One region of the Chitinophaga pendula genome, then DNA from elsewhere that is predicted to be linked to it. Evidence: riboswitches for the same ligand, from Rfam matches in the RefSeq annotation. Region 1 holds a riboswitch; the other holds the start of a gene.
The links. A riboswitch is a leader RNA that binds a small molecule or an ion and turns the genes downstream of it on or off. The one in region 1 is predicted to bind S-adenosylmethionine.
Positions count from the first base shown of each region.

Region 1 (9,251 bases):
TATCTCACTATCAGCTGGCTGCCAACAAGGCTAAAGAGGTGATCGACATGGGGGCATACAAACTGTTCAGTGATTACCTGTTCCTGCATGACAGGGCGCATAAGAACCAGGATGAGTTTATCCTGCAGGTACAGTATCAATCAGGTATCTATACTAACTCCCTGGCGCAGTACATTATTCCAGAGAAAAGCGGTATCTCTAAATTCGGTGATGAATATGGTGCTCTGAACCCATTGCCGGCGTTTGCAGCTACTTATGAGACTGGAGATAAACGTACACAGGAGCGGCAGTTTTTCTTCAGATCTGCTAAGCTGATCAACAGTGCTACTGTCGTTAATTTCGGCTATCCTGCGCTATTTAAATACTGGTATGAAGAAGCGGGTGGTGCTAACGGCGACCTGCAATCTGATCAGAACCTGACGCTGATGCGTTTGCCGGAAACTTTCCTGATCTATGCGGAAGCTAAGAATGAGGCGACAGGTGCGGATGATCTGGCGTTCCAGGTGGTGGACAGTATCCGTCACAGGGCTTTGCTGCCTTCTTTGAACAGGGGGCTTACCAAAGACCAGTTCCGGGAAGCGGTGTGGAAAGAGCGTTATCATGAGCTATGTTTTGAGAACAAGGCTTACTTCGACCTGCAACGTACCCGTAAGGCTTATGATCTGAAGAACAACCGTTTTGTGGATCTGGTGGGTTATACTAACGAAAACGGTGCTACTTTTACAGAGAAGTATTTGTTATGGCCTATACCGCAAACAGAATTGGATGCAAATCCCAAACTGAAACCTAACAACAAAGGATGGTAGTTATTACCATTGCAATTTATATCCTCGCTGATGTGCTGCAATGGCCGTCAGCGAGGATTATTTTATCTATACCTGGAAGTAAAAAAAGGCACTAACACATTAGGCTTACCAGAACAGTGAACGAATGGCGGATGAAAAATTTTCTTATCAATATAAATCGCCAAAAAATAAGTGTGTCCTGAATGAAAGCCGCTGAGTAGATGGATGTCGATCAATCTTTGGGATGGTACCGTCTCATTACACTCACTCTGTCATATCCGGAACCCTTACCTCTGCCTATGTAGCAGGCAGCAGGGTGTAAAAATTATTATTTAGTATGGACCAAGAGATCGTATTGGGAATTGACATTGGTGGATCGCATATTACGGCGGCACCTGTTAACCTACAAACAAGAACGGTAGTCAAAGGCGTACCGGTCAGAAGCCATGTGGATGCCAGGGGAACGGCAGACAGTATCATAGATGCCTGGGTAGGTGTTATTGATGACTGTTTTGGGCAGCATAATATCAGCGTGAAGCGGATAGGTATTGCTATGCCAGGCCCTTTTGATTATGAGCAAGGTATCTCTCTGATGAAGAACCAGGATAAGTATGATGCACTGTATGGATTGAATGTAAAGGAGCTGCTAGCGGCCAGGCTGGGTATTACGCCCGGTCAGATACGCTTTATGAATGATGCAGGTTGTTTCCTGCAGGGAGAAGTATTTGGGGGTGCTGCCCAGGGGCATCGTGATGTCATTGGTATTACGCTGGGTACCGGATTGGGATCGGCCCGTTACCATGATGGTCTGGCGCAGGATGCGGATCTGTGGTGTATGCCTTTCGAAGGAGGTATTGCGGAGGATTATTTATGTACCCGTTGGTTTGTTAAACGCTATGAAGAGTTGTCGGGTAAGCAGGTAGCTAACGTAAAGGAGTTGGCTGGTTACCTTAGCGGTAATGGACCCGCTACGCAGGTGTTTGAAGAATTCGGACATAACCTGGCGTTGTTCTTGGAGTCTTTTATCCGGATGGATCATCCTGAAGTGATCGTTGTTGGTGGTAATATCGCCAATGCGGCGGAACGGTTTTTCCCCGCTATACAGACCTATCTGCAAAAGAAAGATATTCATATAGGTCTTTGTCAGGCCAGCCTGGGGGAAACAGCTGCTATTATCGGCGCTGCGAGCTGCTGGTATCAGGTATGAAAAATATGTTACCAAAACCGGCTACCAGCAATGGTTGCCGGTACTTATTATAAATAGTGCACAAAATTAGTAGACAAAAAGTTTGGAGATTTCATTTCGCTCCTTATCTTTGCATCAGTTCTTTAATCGCTTCTTATCAAGAAAGGCTGAGGGTAATGGCCCGTCGAAGTCTTAGCAACCTTCCTGTTCACCACAGGAAAGGTGCTACATCCATCCTCCCGCAAGGGTAGGGCAGATAAGTCAGTTTCAAGTTTACTTTACCTTATTCACTATAAAGAAAACTCACCTGGCTATCGGGTGAGTTTTTTTGTTTCCGGACGTCCTGTCCGGGACATGGCTTTCCTGCTATTACCTGCTGCCGATCTGATAAGTTGCCCGGAACGACTGTTTAATCAATTTTTCATCAAACTAAAAAACATTTCCGATGAGCAACATCACACAACTGATCCATTCTATTCCTGTAGACGAGTTAACCGGTGCTATTGCAGTGCCTATTTATCAGACCTCTACGTTTGTGCAGGAGGCGCCAGGTGTCAATAAGGGGTATGACTATGCGCGCAGTAACAATCCTACCCGGGGGACGCTGGAGCAGATCGTGGCGCAGCTGGAAGGAGGCGCTGAGGCGGCTGCATTCTCCAGTGGGCTGGCTGCTATTGATGCGGTATTAAAATTATTGAAGTCGGGCGATGAGATTGTGGCGGTAGATGATATTTACGGCGGAGCTTTCCGGCTTTTCAACAAGGTATACGAGAAGTTCGGCATCAAAGTACATTATGTAGATACGAGTGATGTGCAAGCTGTTTTTAATGCAATCACGCCGGCGACGCGGCTGATATGGTTGGAAACGCCTACCAATCCTACGTTGAAGATCTCTGATATTGCGGCGATTGCCAGTATTGCGAAAGCGGCTGATTGCTTACTGTGCGTAGACAATACTTTTGCTTCTCCGGTGTTGCAGCAGCCATTGTTGCTGGGAGCAGACATTGTGGTGCATAGCGCGACCAAATACCTGGGTGGTCACAGTGACCTGATTGCCGGGCTGGTGATCACTCGTACGAAGGAGCTGGGTGCAGAGATTAAGTTCTACCAGAATGCTTGCGGTGCGATCCTTTCTCCCTTTGATAGTTTCTTGTTGATCAGGGGTATTGAAACGGTGCATTTGCGGGTGAAGCAACACTGTATCAATGCCCAGGCGGTGGCGGAATACCTGCAGCAACATCCGGCGGTAGACAAGGTGTACTATCCCGGATTGAGCAGTCATCCCGGGCATGAGATCGCGAAGCGTCAGGCCAAAGGCTTCGGCGGTATTGTATCCTTTACGTTAAAAGATGACAGTGAACAGGCGGCGCTGGCCTTTGTGACCGGCACCCGTTATTTTAAACTGGCGGAGAGCCTGGGTGGCATTAAGAGTCTGTTATGCCATCCGGCTACGATGACGCATAAGTCCATCCCGGATGAGATACGCCGTGCTGCCGGTGTAGCGGATAGCCTTATTCGTTTGTCGGTGGGATTGGAAGAAGTAGATGATCTGCTTGGGGATTTGGAGCAAACCTTGCAGCAGCGTGTGGTGCGGAAGGTGATAGATGAGCAGCCAGTATTAGTTGTATAATTTTAACTTTTTTATCGCCACAGGTGTGTTAATTTGGCGCCTCATCAAAGCAGATCTATATGCAGTTACAATGGGGGATCATCGGATGTGGGGATGTGACGGAAGTAAAGAGTGGGCCAGCTTTCAGGCTGGTGCCCGATAGTACTTTAGTGGCGGTGATGCGTCGCCATGCGGCGCTTGCAGCTGATTATGCCAGGCGGCATGAGGTGCCGGCCTGGTATGATGACGCGGCCGCGTTGCTGAATGATACGGATGTGAATGCGGTATATATAGCAACCCCGCCATCCTCACACAAGGCATATACGTTGGAAGCGCTTCGTCGAGGATTGCCGGTATATGTAGAGAAGCCTGTAGCTATAGATGCGGGGGAGGTGCGGGAGTTGTTGGCAGCAGTGAAGACGACCCCCGGAGCGAAAGTGACGGTGGCGCATTACCGGCGTGCGTTGCCGGTATTCCGCAAGGTGAAGGAGCTGTTGGATGCGCAGGCTATCGGGCAGGTGCAGCTGGTACAGCTGGATCTCTGGAAGGAGCTGCCGGCGCCGGTGAGTGAGGAGGAAGCTGCTCGCAACTGGCGACTGCAGCCAGCGATATCGGGCGGCGGGTATTTTCATGACCTGGCGCCTCATCAGCTGGACCTGTTACTCTACTTTTTCGGGATGCCTGTCCGTTATGAAGGGCTGGCGGTGAACCAGCAAGGGGATGGGCAAGTGGCCGACGCGGTGACAGGGGAGCTGTTGTTTGCCGGTAATGTCCTTTGCCAAGGTAGCTGGCGATTCAATGCCGGTGTTGGGCAGCGGAAGGACCGCTGTGTGGTATACGGTAGTGGGGGAACGCTGGAATTTTCCTTTTTTACACCGGAGGTGACTATCACTTTACAGGCGGCAACGGGGATACAATCTTTTCATTATGTGCAACCCAAGCACATACAACAACCATTTATCGGGGAAGTAGCAGCTTATTTCAGTGGCAAGGGGCCTAATCCCTGCAGCCTGGAAGAGGCGCTGATCAGTATGGAGATCATGGACCGGTTCACGCGGCATTGACGCCGGCATTGACCGGACCGATCACCCGCTCTATATTATGCGGCGGTTGCGATGGGGGGCGGCGGTGTTTTGCTGCCTCCCATGAAGCGATGTACCATCATGGCGCATACGGTATCGCCGGTGGCATTGATGACGGTGGCCAGCGGATCGACAAGGGTGCCGATGATCATGACGGCAGGCAGTGCTTCTACCGGGAATCCATATACGGACATTACCAACAATTCGCCTACATAGCCTCCATTGGGGATACCACCTTCTACCGTACTGACGATCACGCTGATACCCATTGCCAGCAGTACTGCTTCTACGCTGTTAAACCCTTTGCCGAACATGGCAAATACCACTGCGATCTTAATGATAGACGATATGCTGGAACCATCTTTATGCAAGGTGCCACCCAGTGGTACGACTACGCTGCCGATATGATCGGGTACGCCCATTTTACGGGCGGCCTCTATATTAGCAGGGATGGTAGCGATGCTGCTGCAGGTGGAGATGGCGGTGAGGGAGGGGACGATATTATTTTTCCAATAGCGTTTGACGCCGGGGACGCCGGCTGCGATGAATGCATATACGCTGAACATGACGAGGTAATAGAATACGCCGAACCCGTAATAGATGCCCAGGGATTTGGCATAGGTACCAAATAACTGCGGGCCTACCATCCCTACCTGGTAGGCGAAGTAGGCGCCTAATCCTATGGGTGCCAGTTTCATGATGACGAGCAGGAGTTGTGTCATTACGGCGTTGCCACCGTTGAGGAACTGCCGGATGGGTTCTCCTGCTTTACCTGCCCGCATGACTGCAAATCCAAGTATGACAGAGAAGATGATGAACGGGAGCATATTTCGCCGGGAGAGGAGTTCGTAGAATTCGCCGGTGGTGAGGAGCTGTGTGAGCTGTTCGCCGATATTGCCGCTTTTGAGTTCGTGAATGGCTAGTTTGGGATCTGCGGGTCCCAGGGCCTGGTGGATGGGAAATATCCAGACGGCGACGATGGTAAGGAAGGCAGCGATGAGCAGCGTGCCTACGAATACGAGGAACATGATGGAGATGACCTTGCCGACCTGTTGATTGCGGTCTACGTTGGCGAGGGCGGATGATATGGCGAAAAATACCAGGGGTATTACGGCGGTGAAGAGCAGGTTGAGGAAGATATCGCCGACTGGTTTGAGTACGGTGACGCGATCGCCTAATGTAAGCCCTGCAATACTACCGACCAGTATGCCACCGAGGAGGGAGAGTATTTCTCCGTAACTTTTCAGGAATGCGTTCATGCCCTAAAATTAGGCTGCAAATCGGATTAATGCGCAAATTTGTCTGGGGAGCGGTTGGTGTTGTTCAGAAGGCCAGTGGCTATTCTTCGCGAAGCACTTTCAACAAGCTGAAGCAGCGGATGGTGATACTGCCGCAGAGCAGGTATATGAAGGTTTGGAAGACGATGCCAAGCAGGGGGGCGGCCATGAGGAATACGAGTTGCAGGCAGAGGGACAGTCCGAGGTAGAGCCGGAACCAGTTGCTGGCGCGGAGGGTACGGAACTGTAGTAGTATGCCGGCGACGAGGTGGGTGGGTAGTAGCCAGAGTACGTGCAGGTTATGGTGCAGGGAGGCATGTGCGGATGTCAGGGATATGGCCGTCAGTACGATGCCAGCGGCTCCGCTGATACAAAAGAAGAAGGCATCGGGAGCGGTGTTGTTATAGCGCCATTTGATATCGGCGATGCTATAGAAGGCGGCTGCCAGTAATAGCAGGAGAGCGACATGAAATGGCTGTATGATATATGCCGGTGTGGCGATGTTGGTAGTGGGTTTGTAGAGTATATAACGTTCTTTTACCAGGGGGCGACCGTTAATGCGGAGCTGTTCGAGCAATGCGGTGAGTTGTTCGGGCAGGAAGGCCTGTTCTCTGGGTGGTAATGGTTGGTAGGTGAGGCGGCCTAGCAGGAAGTCGAATCCTGCGCTGACCCAGGGTGTGTTGGCCAGGTAGGGGCGCATGAGTTGCATGGCGGTGGGGTATTGTGAGCTGTCGCCTTTGGGTAGGGCGGCACCGGATATTTTGAGTACGAGATCGAGTGGGCGGGTGGAGCAGTTGTTGGTAAGGAAGGCGTAGTGGTAATATCTGTTAGCCGGCAATATGGCGGTGGCCAGGGTGTGGTAGAGGCGTTGTTGTTGTGTGTGGGATAGGGCGAGGACCTGTTCGTAGAGGTAGCGACCGGAGGCGACGTATTCCGGTTGGAATTGCCGGAAGGAGGTAACGGAGGCGTAATATAGTTGGGTGCCGAGCAGGAAGCGGGTATAGAATGCTGGCGGTTCGAAGTGGAAGGTGCCGTAGTTGTAGACGAGGTCGATGCCTTGTGCGTGGTCTTGTATCCGGAGGGCGGTATGACCGAACAGGGCATATAGGGAGGGGCCCGGGCCGCAGGTGATGATGCTGACGCGGGCATCAGGGGATAGAGTGCGGACGTTATTGTCTGCGATCTGTTGTGCGGGGCTCTGTAATGCTAACAGACAGCATAGCAGGCCTATAATAGGGAAAGGATGCATGGTAATGATGAGGGGGAAGATACGATTATTCTTATAGACGGCGTGGTGGGTGCCGGAATGATGGCACAATTTTAACATGCATAATATTGCGGGTAGGTGTGTAGGCAGGGAAAGGGGCCGTGGTGGGCGGTGACCCTGCGTGAAGGTGAAATGGAGAAACAGTGAGGCGTGCGCAGATCAGCGGGCAGTTCTCATGCGTACGCGGGTGACCACCTGGCTTTCGAGCATGAGTGATTCCAGTTCGTTGAGTGGTAGCTGATAGTTTCCTTCGGTTAGCAGCTGAATGGGATGCTGGTGTTTCTGTTGCCGGAGGAATGCCGGTAGTAATGGCGACTGGCGGCTGTGCTCTTCCGGTATGCCGAGCAGTACGTTGGAAAAGTCTTCAGCGATAGCCTGGATCTGAAGGATCAAAAAGAATGGTTTCCTGTTGGTGGCTGGTGCGAATAGCGTGGAAGGAAACCGCAGAAAGATAGCCTTATCTATCACAGAGCGATACTTCATAGCGGGTAAAATGTTAGGTGGAACGGTAGTGAAAAAATAGCAATATTCAGCGGGCGATAGCTATAATTTCACCATGAACCATTGCGAAATGCATAGCTATAGTCAATAATGACAATCTCATTTTTCTGGTGACAGCCAAAATCGGGGATTATCATTGCCCTTTGATTATTTAACATTTAACGGTTGAAAAAGTTGTCCCTGTATCATATATCTTCCAATATAGCAGTCCTCTTCTTAAGTACAGTGAGGGCCCCACCCCGTTTACTGCAGTAAGTTTATCATTTGCTATATACCGGTAACGTAGCTGATGCTTTCATGATGACAGGAGTTCAGGTATATATTTCGTGGTTAACAACTATAGATGATGATGTATGTAATGAAGCGCAAATTAGGACAAGGTACTGCGGCGGTATTACAACCACTGGTCTATTTTTGATCGTGGGGGAGGGGATGTGCTCATGCGATCGGGCGGGGTATTTATAGTGATGGAGATCAAATGCTTGCTGGACGTGGGTTTGCAGCTTCCTTATTTTTTTGTACCTTTGCATTCGTGAAGCCACTGTTATCGTTCTATATATGTTGTTTACTTTGCCTGTTCGGTGTGACCGTTCAGGCGGGTAGTGTGCTTATTGCGCACGGCGACATGGAAGCGGCGGTGTTGCCGGTGAGTGTGGAGCAGATGGATAGTGTGGAGATGGCGGATGCGTTGTATACGATCAGTCATCCCAGGTATGCGTCGGTGCGGGCATCAGGTGTCAACATGGTTTTGCTGATGGTGAGCAACAGCCGTCAGGAGGCTGGTACGATGGGGGCGGAGCATTCTTCCCCAGGTAAAGCCGGTTTTGGACTTCCCCGTGTATTTTATTTACCTGCCATAGAAACGCGCAAGATATGGCTGCTTACGGTAACGGACCTACTATCTGTGTGTCCGATCGCGCGTCTGCTTATTTTCCCTGAACATATCTTTTGGTGAGCTACGTGGTGTCTTATTCTTTCCTGTAAACGGAAGGAAGGGGGCAACTGCATTTTACCACGGTGATAGCGCATGCGGTGCATGTGTGACTATGCTGTGTGTTGTCGCTATCTCCCGGATAGCGAAGGTATCATTGTTAACATTTATTTAAACCAGAAGATATGTCCAGTACATTAGTTATTGCATTTATTATATTAGGATTCATTGCATTGTTTATTCTCCTCATGTACTTTTCTGCCCGATCGAGTGCCCGTAAAGAAGCGACGCGGATACAGGATGCTGTGGCTGCTGCGGAACGGGAACACCGTATGTCCGTTACTACGCGGGAGGATCTGCGGCAGAAGGTAATGGCCTTTGACAAAGACAGCCGTAAGCTGGTGTTGATAGAGATGCGCAATAAAGAATTGAGCAGCCGGGCGGTTGATCTCAACAAGATTGCCGCTTTGGATGTTGTTCATACGTACAGCCAACATGACGCTAAGAATGGAGGGCGTGCATCTGCGCACGTGATCCGGATAGAGCTGGTATTTCAGCACCGGGATAAGACACAGTTACCATTAGCCTGGGCGATCTATGATGAATTATACGA
Region 1 covers NZ_CP077769.1:1,904,772-1,914,022, forward strand. The annotation lists gene KTO58_RS07365 (RagB/SusD family nutrient uptake outer membrane protein) at 1-806, shown strand, start outside; gene KTO58_RS07370 (ROK family protein) at 1,123-1,992, shown strand; SAM riboswitch class I at 2,123-2,234, shown strand; gene KTO58_RS07375 (trans-sulfuration enzyme family protein) at 2,417-3,601, shown strand; gene KTO58_RS07380 (Gfo/Idh/MocA family protein) at 3,661-4,644, shown strand; gene KTO58_RS07385 (dicarboxylate/amino acid:cation symporter) at 4,680-5,921, opposite strand; gene KTO58_RS07390 (lipoprotein N-acyltransferase Lnb domain-containing protein) at 6,001-7,266, opposite strand; gene KTO58_RS07395 (hypothetical protein) at 7,366-7,689, opposite strand; gene KTO58_RS07400 (hypothetical protein) at 8,240-8,662, shown strand; gene KTO58_RS07405 (hypothetical protein) at 8,824-9,251, shown strand, end outside.

Region 2 (9,251 bases), 2.9 Mb from region 1:
GCATTACGCTCTAGCAACTCCCGAGCAGCCAACGTATCAAACCGGCCACGCATCGTAATACATACGTTATCGCCTTGCACGTGTATATCCTGCGGTCCAATTTTTACCGGCGTCCCTCCAAAACGATGCAACACCACCCGGCGGATACTGTCCTGCTCAGCTACCGTCAACGACCGCCCATCCGAAGCAACCAGCGTATAGGTCACCGTATTCAACTGGCCGGGCACAAAATGACGACCCTTGAAAATATTCGCCCACCGCAACGTCGTCGACAGGCTTAACCTCGGCTGAGGCACCGTCACACTCAGAATATGACGGGAAGTCTCCCCATCCATGATATAATACAGCGTAGCTGGCGTACGCTCTCCGCTGGCCGCGTCATACTCCACCTTAAAAAGTACATATGGATACCCTCCCTGCTCCCGTTGCTCCAGATATACAGGCACCGCACTGGAATTTTCCTTCAACGCCTGTGCATACAACCGCGCCACCACCGTCCGCAACCCCGTACTGTCCAACCCCTTCACCGTCTGCCGCAATACCACCGATACCTGCTCTCCCGCCATCGGCCCTTCACCACTCACCCACCGGGTCTGTATATGATGGGAATCCTTACTCACATGCTGCATAGCAGGCTGCAACCGCAATGCCTTCGGCCACCGCACAGAAAAACGGTCCAGCACCGGCGCAGACCGCTGCTGCTGCCCGCAACCGGCCACCAGGATATATAACAGCAAAAAAATAATGCAGTACCTCCGTTGCATATAAATAAAAAAATCCAGCCTTACTCGAAGGCTGGATTTCTATCGATTATTAAACGTAATACTATACTTACTTGTTTCTGCCGCTGAAAATATGTTTTTCAGCATGGTAAGAAGACCTCACCAACGGACCAGATTCTACATAGTCCAGCCCCATTGCATAACCGATCTCGCGCAATTCCGCAAATTCATCTGGATGTACAAAACGGATCACCGGCAGGTGCTTCGGCGTAGGTTGCAGGTACTGGCCCAGGGTCACTACATCACACCCATTGTCATACAGATCCTGCATCGCCTGTACCACCTCTTCCTTCGTCTCTCCCAATCCAAGCATGATACCACTTTTGGTACGCATACCGCCTTCCTTCAACCGGCGGATCACCTCCAGACTACGATGATATTTAGCCTGTATACGCACCTGTTTGGTCAAACGTTCTACCGTCTCCAGGTTATGAGACACCACCTCCGGTGCTACCTCAATGATCCTTGCCAGGTTCTCCCATTGCCCTCTGAAATCAGGGATCAGGGTCTCCAGCGTAGTCTCAGGATTTAAGGCACGGATAGCTTTAATGGTATTCGCCCAGACGATAGAACCACCGTCTTTCAGCTCATCCCTGTCTACAGAAGTCAATACCGCATGTTTTACCTTCATCAAGTAAATAGCTTCCGCTACCCGCTGCGGCTCATCCCAATCCACCGCCTCAGGACGGCCCGTCGCTACCGCGCAGAAACCACAGCTGCGTGTACAAATGTTTCCCAGGATCATGAAGGTCGCCGTACCAGCTCCCCAGCACTCTCCCATATTCGGACAGTTTCCGCTCTCGCAGATCGTATGTAATTTATGTGTATCAACCAGGTTCCTTACTTGCTTGTAACTTTCACCGATCGGTAGTTTTACGCGCAACCAGTCAGGCTTCTTTACCCTGGCGCTCGCCGGCTCTGCGGCTATTACGGGTAATTCTTGCATCGCTTATTCCTTTCTTTAGACTAACAAAGTTACTACTTCTCCTACTTATTCCAGCGTTTACCAAATTGAAGGCTCACATATGCATTAAAGAAAAACTGCTTATTATCGATCAATGCCATAATAGGCACCTTCTTCGTATAATACTCCGCATTCACACCCACCTCCAGCGCACTGACGATCTCGTTAAACCGGGCCCAGTCAAACCGTATACCCGTTTTCGCATGCAATCCCGGTACCACCGACAACTCTCCCCAACCCTTGCCAAATCCGGCACCACCAATGATAGACTGCCGGGACAGGAACACCCCGTCATACAACGGACTCATACCATATTTGATCGACTTCGTCTCCCGGGGATTCAAAGGGTCCTGCACCATCACATAATAAGGCTTCAACAACCCCACAGATATACCTCCGTAATATACACCACTCACTTCCACCCCGTTCTTATTCCCCTTTCCACCTATCAACCGGCGCTGACCTATACCAAACTTAGCCTGGTAAAAATTGTTCTGCTTGCCAAAAATATAAGGACGCTCCGTATACACATACCCAAATCCATCCACTCCCCGGAAATCCCCCGGCTTACGATCCTCCTTCGGATGTTTCTTCTCCATCAACTCAAACTGGAAATAGGTCACCTTCTCTCTCGTCTTACGATAACCCAACTCAAAAAATCCACCATACCCGTCCGTATTCAACCGGGCACCCAAAGACCACTCCCGCTCAAACACATTATCACCTTCCTCCCGCTCCTTAAACAGGGATATACGCTTTAACCGCCGTTGCTCTTTCTCCTCCCGCTTGGCTTCTTTAGAGGATGTACGCGAAGACTGCGCCTGCAGACCGCCACCAATCAATAATAAAAGGAAGAATAATTGTATTTTTTTCACAGTAATGGGCTATTATATATCAAATATATTACTTCAGATTGTGATTAATAAATCCGCTTCCACCAAAACATAACTATGATGTACCGGGAAAGGCTAATATATAAACGCCGGTTTTACGCTATTGTTACACGGCTGCCTACAAACCTACAAGATTTTTCCCACTCCCCCTCATGGCCATAGCATTTAACAGAAATATAGTTACTTTACCTCCCGAAAAAAACATCACAGCCATGCAAACAGCCGAAATTGTATACAACGGACAACTCAGGACCACCGCCACACACGTTAAAAGCCAAACCACCATCGAAACAGATGCCCCGGTAGACAACAACGGCAAAGGAGAACGATTCTCCCCAACCGACCTCGTAGCCGCCGCACTAGGCACCTGCATGGTCACCATCATGGGCATCACCGCCAACCAGCATAAATGGCAGCTGGAAGGTACCAAAGTCGGCGTTCTTAAATTAATGGGAACAGACCCGCGCCGTATCACGCAGCTCAAAGTAGTCATCGATTTTCCCACAGGCCACAACCTGGGCGAAAAAGAAAGAAAAATACTGGAAACAGCCGCACTCAACTGCCCCGTAGCTAAAAGCATCCATCCCGATATCATACAGGATGTTACCTTCAATTGGTAAGAAAAATCATCCCGCCAGACCAGCCCACCAGTTGGTCTGGCAATCTACTCCCATCCACACACAACCAATCCTACCCTCGTCTCAGCACCGCCCACCTCCCCCTGTCAGCAACCCTCCGCCACCTCACTCCTCCCGTAATAACTTCGCCCCTACCGCACACGCCAAACATCGCTTCTCATCACAGTAATGCTGCTTCAGCTGCAATAACGCCTGCGTATCCAACGCCGTACGTACCCCGATGCCAGCCTCCTCCCATACCTGCACCACCCGGTTCTCCTCCGCCGGCAACTGCCCCAGCAACTGCAATGCCCGCTCCTGGTAATACCGCTGCGCTTTCTCCTGCCCATACAGATACAATAAAGGCAATACCGTATTGATCAGGATATTGTGGATCGCAGTCCTGCCCGGCTGCCGCGTACGCCCATCCTCCGTATCAAACCGGTAATGCTGTTGCCAGTAAGCCGACAAGGGCACTGTAAACAATCGCTCCAACACCCCTATATCACCCGCTTCCAATATCCGGGAAAATAAATGAGAAGGCCCGTGTAACAACGCCGCCAACATAGCAATACGCATACTCGGAAACGCCGAAGGCCGCATCCTCAACCACCTCCAGCGATACGCCTCCATCGGCTCCAGCGAATACTTATGACGCAGATAACTGTACTCCTCATACAACTGCTGCGGATACCCCGATGCTAACCCCGCATGCAACATCCCCGCCTGCCCGAACAATAACGCCTCCAGCTGCAACAGGTTCCCCCGGTGACGCATCAGCAACGTATGCGGCAACGACTGCGCCAGCTGCAAAAAAGGCAACGCATTCACCGGCACCCCCAACCCCTGCGCCACCGCCCAAAAACAAACCTCCTCCCAGTTATACCTCGTATGCAGCAACCACGCCTGGAACATCTGCGTCTTCCGCTCCCAACGCTCCGCCAGCAACCGCTCCTTCCAGCTCTGCCACGTCAACGCCGGCACCTTCGCCGCACCCCACGCACAAGGCAACCGATCCATCGTCGTCAACAACTGCTCATACCGCTGCCACACCCGTAACGGTATCCGCTGCCCCAACTCCACACAGGGTATCCCCAGCCGGTCCACCTCCGCCATATCATGCTCCAACACTACATGCAATACCACACTGTCATACTGCCGGTTATACTGATGCCCATGCCGGTACCAGTCCGATGTCCGCATATGCAACTCCACCTGCCCCGCCCACAACGCAGCCCCTATACGAACCCGCGCCGACGTAAAGTCCGGACCCGCATCACGGTTACGAACACCCGGATGCAATACATCCACCGGCTCACCAGCCGTCGTCTCCAACGAAATAGCATTATACAATCGGAACTGCCAGATATGCTGCAGCAGCGATTCCGTACATCCGGGGCCAACGGAGATCATCTTATTATTTGATTTTCAGGGGTTACGAATCAGTTTTTCTCAAACAAAACAAATAAACAAAAAAATTCGCCTCGCAAATGTTAATCCGCCTGCCTTTTTTATCCACGCTTAATCCTCACCTCCACCTTCCCTATAGCTCTCCTGTATCATTCCTATAGCATTCGTATAATCATCCTGTAAGCAAAGCATATAGCTACCTATAGCATCGATATACAAAACATATAGATCACCTATACAATCACTATAGGTTGGATATAGATTGGATATAGAACACTTATACAACGCTTATACAACACTTATACATCCTATAAGCAACCAGTGTACAACCTCATGATTTTCAAACCAATAAGTATTTCCGGATATTTCTTTTTCCCCGAGTATTTGGAATTCTCGTCAAACTACTGTTACCTTTGCACCCAGTTCTTACACAAGACTTATCCAGAAAGGCGGAGGGACTTGGCCCTGCGATGCCTTAGCAACCATCTTGTTCACACAACAGGAAAAGGTGCTAATTCCGGCTCCGGTAGCAATACCAGAGATAGATAAGTTGGCAGAGATTACTCTTCATGTATAAAAATACTTAAAGGCTCTTCCAACACCAGGAAGGGCCTTTTTTATGCCCGCTCCCCCCCTCCCCACCCGATCTGGATAATGTTTGTCGTGCAATGATCTGCCGAATTTGTTATATTGTAATAAGCTTGCAATACCGGCCAGGCCCACACCATACAAGCCCCCGGATGCCAACATCAACCACAGTATAACCTACTAAAATCAGTGAACGGTGAAAACAGCGACGCAACTCATTCACAGCATCCCCGTCGACGAACTGACAGGCGCGATCTCAGTACCAATTTACCAGAGCTCCACCTTCGTCCAGGAATCGCCGGGCATCAACAAAGGCTTCGAATTCTCCAGGGCCAATAACCCCACGAGAAAAGTACTCGAAGACATCATATGCGGACTCGAAGAAGGCTACGCCGGATTCGCTTTCGCCAGCGGCATGGCTGCCATCGATGCTGTACTCAAACTACTCAAATCCGGCGATGAGATCATGGCCGTAGAAGATACCTATGGCGGCATCTTCCAGATGTTCAACCACATGTTCGAACGCTTCGGTATCAAAGTCAACTTCGTAGATACCAGCAACCTCGATAAAGTACTCGCGGCCATCACCCCGCGCACACGCATCATCTGGCTGGAATCACCCACCAACCCGACCCTGCGTATCTCAGATATCAAATCCATTAGCAAAATCGCCAAACAACACGATATCCTCCTGGTAGTAGATAACACCCTCAGCACACCGCTACTACTCCAACCCATCCCACTAGGCGCCGATATCGTGCTGCACAGCGCCTCCAAATACCTCGCCGGCCATACCGACGTTATAGCCGGCCTCGTAGTAGTCAACAGCAAACCGCTGGCAGACCAGCTGAGATACAACCAGAACATCTCCGGTAGCATCCTCAGCCCTTTCGAAGCCTGGCTCACCATCAGAGGAATAGAAACACTCTGCCTCCGCCTCGATAAACAATGCAGCAACGCCACCACCATCGCCAACTGGCTCGCAGCTCACCCACTCGTAGATAAAGTCTACTACCCGGGCCTGCCCACACATAAAAACCACCACATCGCCCGCAAACAACAAAAACAATACGGCGCACTGGTGAGCTTCACCTTGAAAAATGATAACATCAAAAACGCGATCCGCATCGTCAACGCCACCAAACTATTCAAACTAGCAGAAAGCTTCGGCGGCGTCAAAAGCATGCTCGATCACCCGGTCACCATGACCCACAGAAATATCCCGGAAGAGTTTCGCAAAAAAACAGGACTGCAAGACTCCTGTATACGCCTGTCCATAGGCATCGAAGATGCTGATGACCTCATCAACGACCTCAGACAGGCACTCGACAAACTCAATCATCCGGCAGGCAAACAAATGACAGTATTACAATAAGGCAATAGCCGTACAAAACGCCGGCCTTCAGCATCCACAACAGATGCCCAAAGCACGTTACGTATAAAATCAAGTTTTAAAACAAGTATGGAAAACAAGATCATCAATCTGGGAATTTTCGGATTCGGTTGCGTCGGACAAGGCCTCTACGAAGTACTTAACAGGACCAAAGGAATCAATGCACGTATCAAAAAAATATGTATCAAAGATCCTAACAAACCCCGCCCTATTGACATGAGCTACTTTACCACCGATAAAAATGAGATCCTCCAGGATCCTACCATCGATGTAGTAGTAGAACTCATCAATGAAACCGACGCAGCTTTCGAGATCGTTAGCACTGCCCTCCGTAATGGTAAAGCCGTAGTAAGCGCCAGCAAACGGATGATCGCCGAAAACCTCCCGGCACTATACCAACTTCAGGTCGAAAATAAAGTACCCTTCCTCTACGAAGCCTCCAGCTGCGCCAGTATACCCATTATCCGCAACCTGGAAGAATACTACGATAATGACCTGCTCAACGCCGTAGAAGGCATCTGCAATGGCTCTACCAACTACATCCTTACCAAAATATTCGAGGAAAATCTCAGCTTCGAAACAGCCTTGCAACAAGCACAGGACAAAGGATTCGCCGAAACAGACCCAACCCTCGACATAGAAGGATACGATCCCAAATTTAAAATCGTTATCCTCCTCCTCCACGCCTTCGGCACCTTCGTCAAACCCGAAGAAGTATTCAACTTCGGTATCCACCACCTCAACGACTTCGATATACAATTCGCCCGCCAACGTGGCTCTACCATCAAATTGATCGGTAACTGCCGCCGCCAGAACGGCAACGTATTCGCATACGTACTCCCACATCTCATAAAAGAACACAACCTCCTCTATGATGTGTACAATGAGTACAATGGCATCCTCCTCGAAAGCGCCTTCACCGACAAACAGTTCTTCGTAGGCAAAGGAGCAGGAGGTACCGCCACCGGCAGCGCCGTACTGTCCGATATCTCCGCACTGCTCTACAACTACCGCTACGAATACAAAAAGATCAAACAGTCTAACCAACCGGCGTTCACCAACGACGTACAACTCAAAATATACCTCCGCTACAAAACACCGGACCAGGTAGACCTCACCGCCTTCTACAGCATCTCCGAAAAATATGAATCACCCGAATACCGCTACGTAGTAGGTATCATCAATCTCGAAAAATTAAAATCCTCCGGTTGGCTCAAAAATAAAGATGTCAACCTGCTGGTGCTCGAATAATACCGTTTCGCATTTTTCAATCACCAACCATAAAAAAAGGATTGCCGCATCTTCGTATGCAGCAATCCTTACTTATTTTTAATACTATGGTATATCCCGTACCCGTGCCTACCTCCCCTCCAGCAATGCCACAACACTACTGATCGGCAATCCCATCACATTGTAGAAGCAACCGTTGATACCCGCAATACCCACCGCACCGATCCACTCCTGTATCGCATACGCACCAGCCTTATCAAATGGCTGATACTCCTTTACATAATAAACAATCTGCTCCATCGTCAACTCATTGAAATACACTTCCGTCGTCTGCGAAAAAGATCGCTCCTCCTCCCCTGCACGTACTACCACACCCGTTACGACACGGTGCGTACGCCCGCTCAATGCACTCAATATCCGGATCGCATCCGCCTCATCCTTCGGCTTCCCGATGATCGTATGATCTAGCACAACCACCGTATCCGCCGCCAATATCACATCGTTCGCATCACAAAGAGCCGATACCGCCAGCGCCTTATGACGCGCAATATGTACCGGCACCTCCGCAATCTCCATCCCGTCAGGATAAGTCTCTTCCGTAGCTACCACCTTCACCGTAAAAGGTACCTGCGCCTGCTCCAGCAACTGCTTACGCCGGGGCGACTGTGACGCTAATATGATAGGTCGTCCTGTATACATTACAATATGATTTTAAAGAAGATCATAGATAAAATTCCCGTCAGCATAATCAGCTTCACCAACGAACTAACCTTATGATAATGCGCCGGCAAATGCGCTCTTTTCAATAATACCCAGGCATACGCCGATGGCACCTGCACAAACAACAACAAATACAATACCGCCCAATACCAACCCGGCCCCCATACCTTGATCTGTACAATCAGTATCAATAACTCCGCCAGAATAACAAGCGCCTTGCAAAGCTGCTTCGCCGGATCAACTCCCCACACAATAGGAACCGTACGACACCCGTCCTTACTATCCCCTATCATATCCTCCAAGTCCTTCACCACCTCCCGCAACATCGACATGATAAAAGCAAACGTCGCATACACCCCGATGATCTTGATCAGCTTCCCCCCCACATGCGATAATATCGCCTCGAAAGTTTCATATATCTGCTTCTCATAAAAACCAACCACTACCACCGCCAACGCCGTTAGCAAAGAGATCACGACATTACCGATCAAAGGCTGCCGCTTGAATGAAGTAGAATAAAACCATAACAACAAAGAACAGATCACCTGCGTAAAACCCAGGTAAATTTGCCCGATCTGCCACGCCACAATAAAACCCAAAGACACCCCTCCCATATTAAGGATCGTATGCCAGGCCATCGCCCAACGCCGGCTG
Region 2 covers NZ_CP077769.1:4,770,248-4,779,498, forward strand. The annotation lists gene KTO58_RS17125 (SecDF P1 head subdomain-containing protein) at 1-737, opposite strand, end outside; gene lipA (lipoyl synthase) at 832-1,728, opposite strand; gene KTO58_RS17135 (hypothetical protein) at 1,770-2,621, opposite strand; gene KTO58_RS17140 (OsmC family protein) at 2,852-3,259, shown strand; gene KTO58_RS17145 (DUF2851 family protein) at 3,383-4,669, opposite strand; SAM riboswitch class I at 5,101-5,218, shown strand; gene KTO58_RS17150 (trans-sulfuration enzyme family protein) at 5,451-6,629, shown strand; gene KTO58_RS17155 (homoserine dehydrogenase) at 6,717-7,898, shown strand; gene KTO58_RS17160 (Maf family protein) at 8,007-8,576, opposite strand; gene KTO58_RS17165 (geranylgeranylglycerol-phosphate geranylgeranyltransferase) at 8,576-9,251, opposite strand, start outside.
Region 2: linked by a shared signal. The riboswitch ahead of KTO58_RS17150 (trans-sulfuration enzyme family protein) and the one ahead of KTO58_RS07375 (trans-sulfuration enzyme family protein) in region 1 are both predicted to bind S-adenosylmethionine.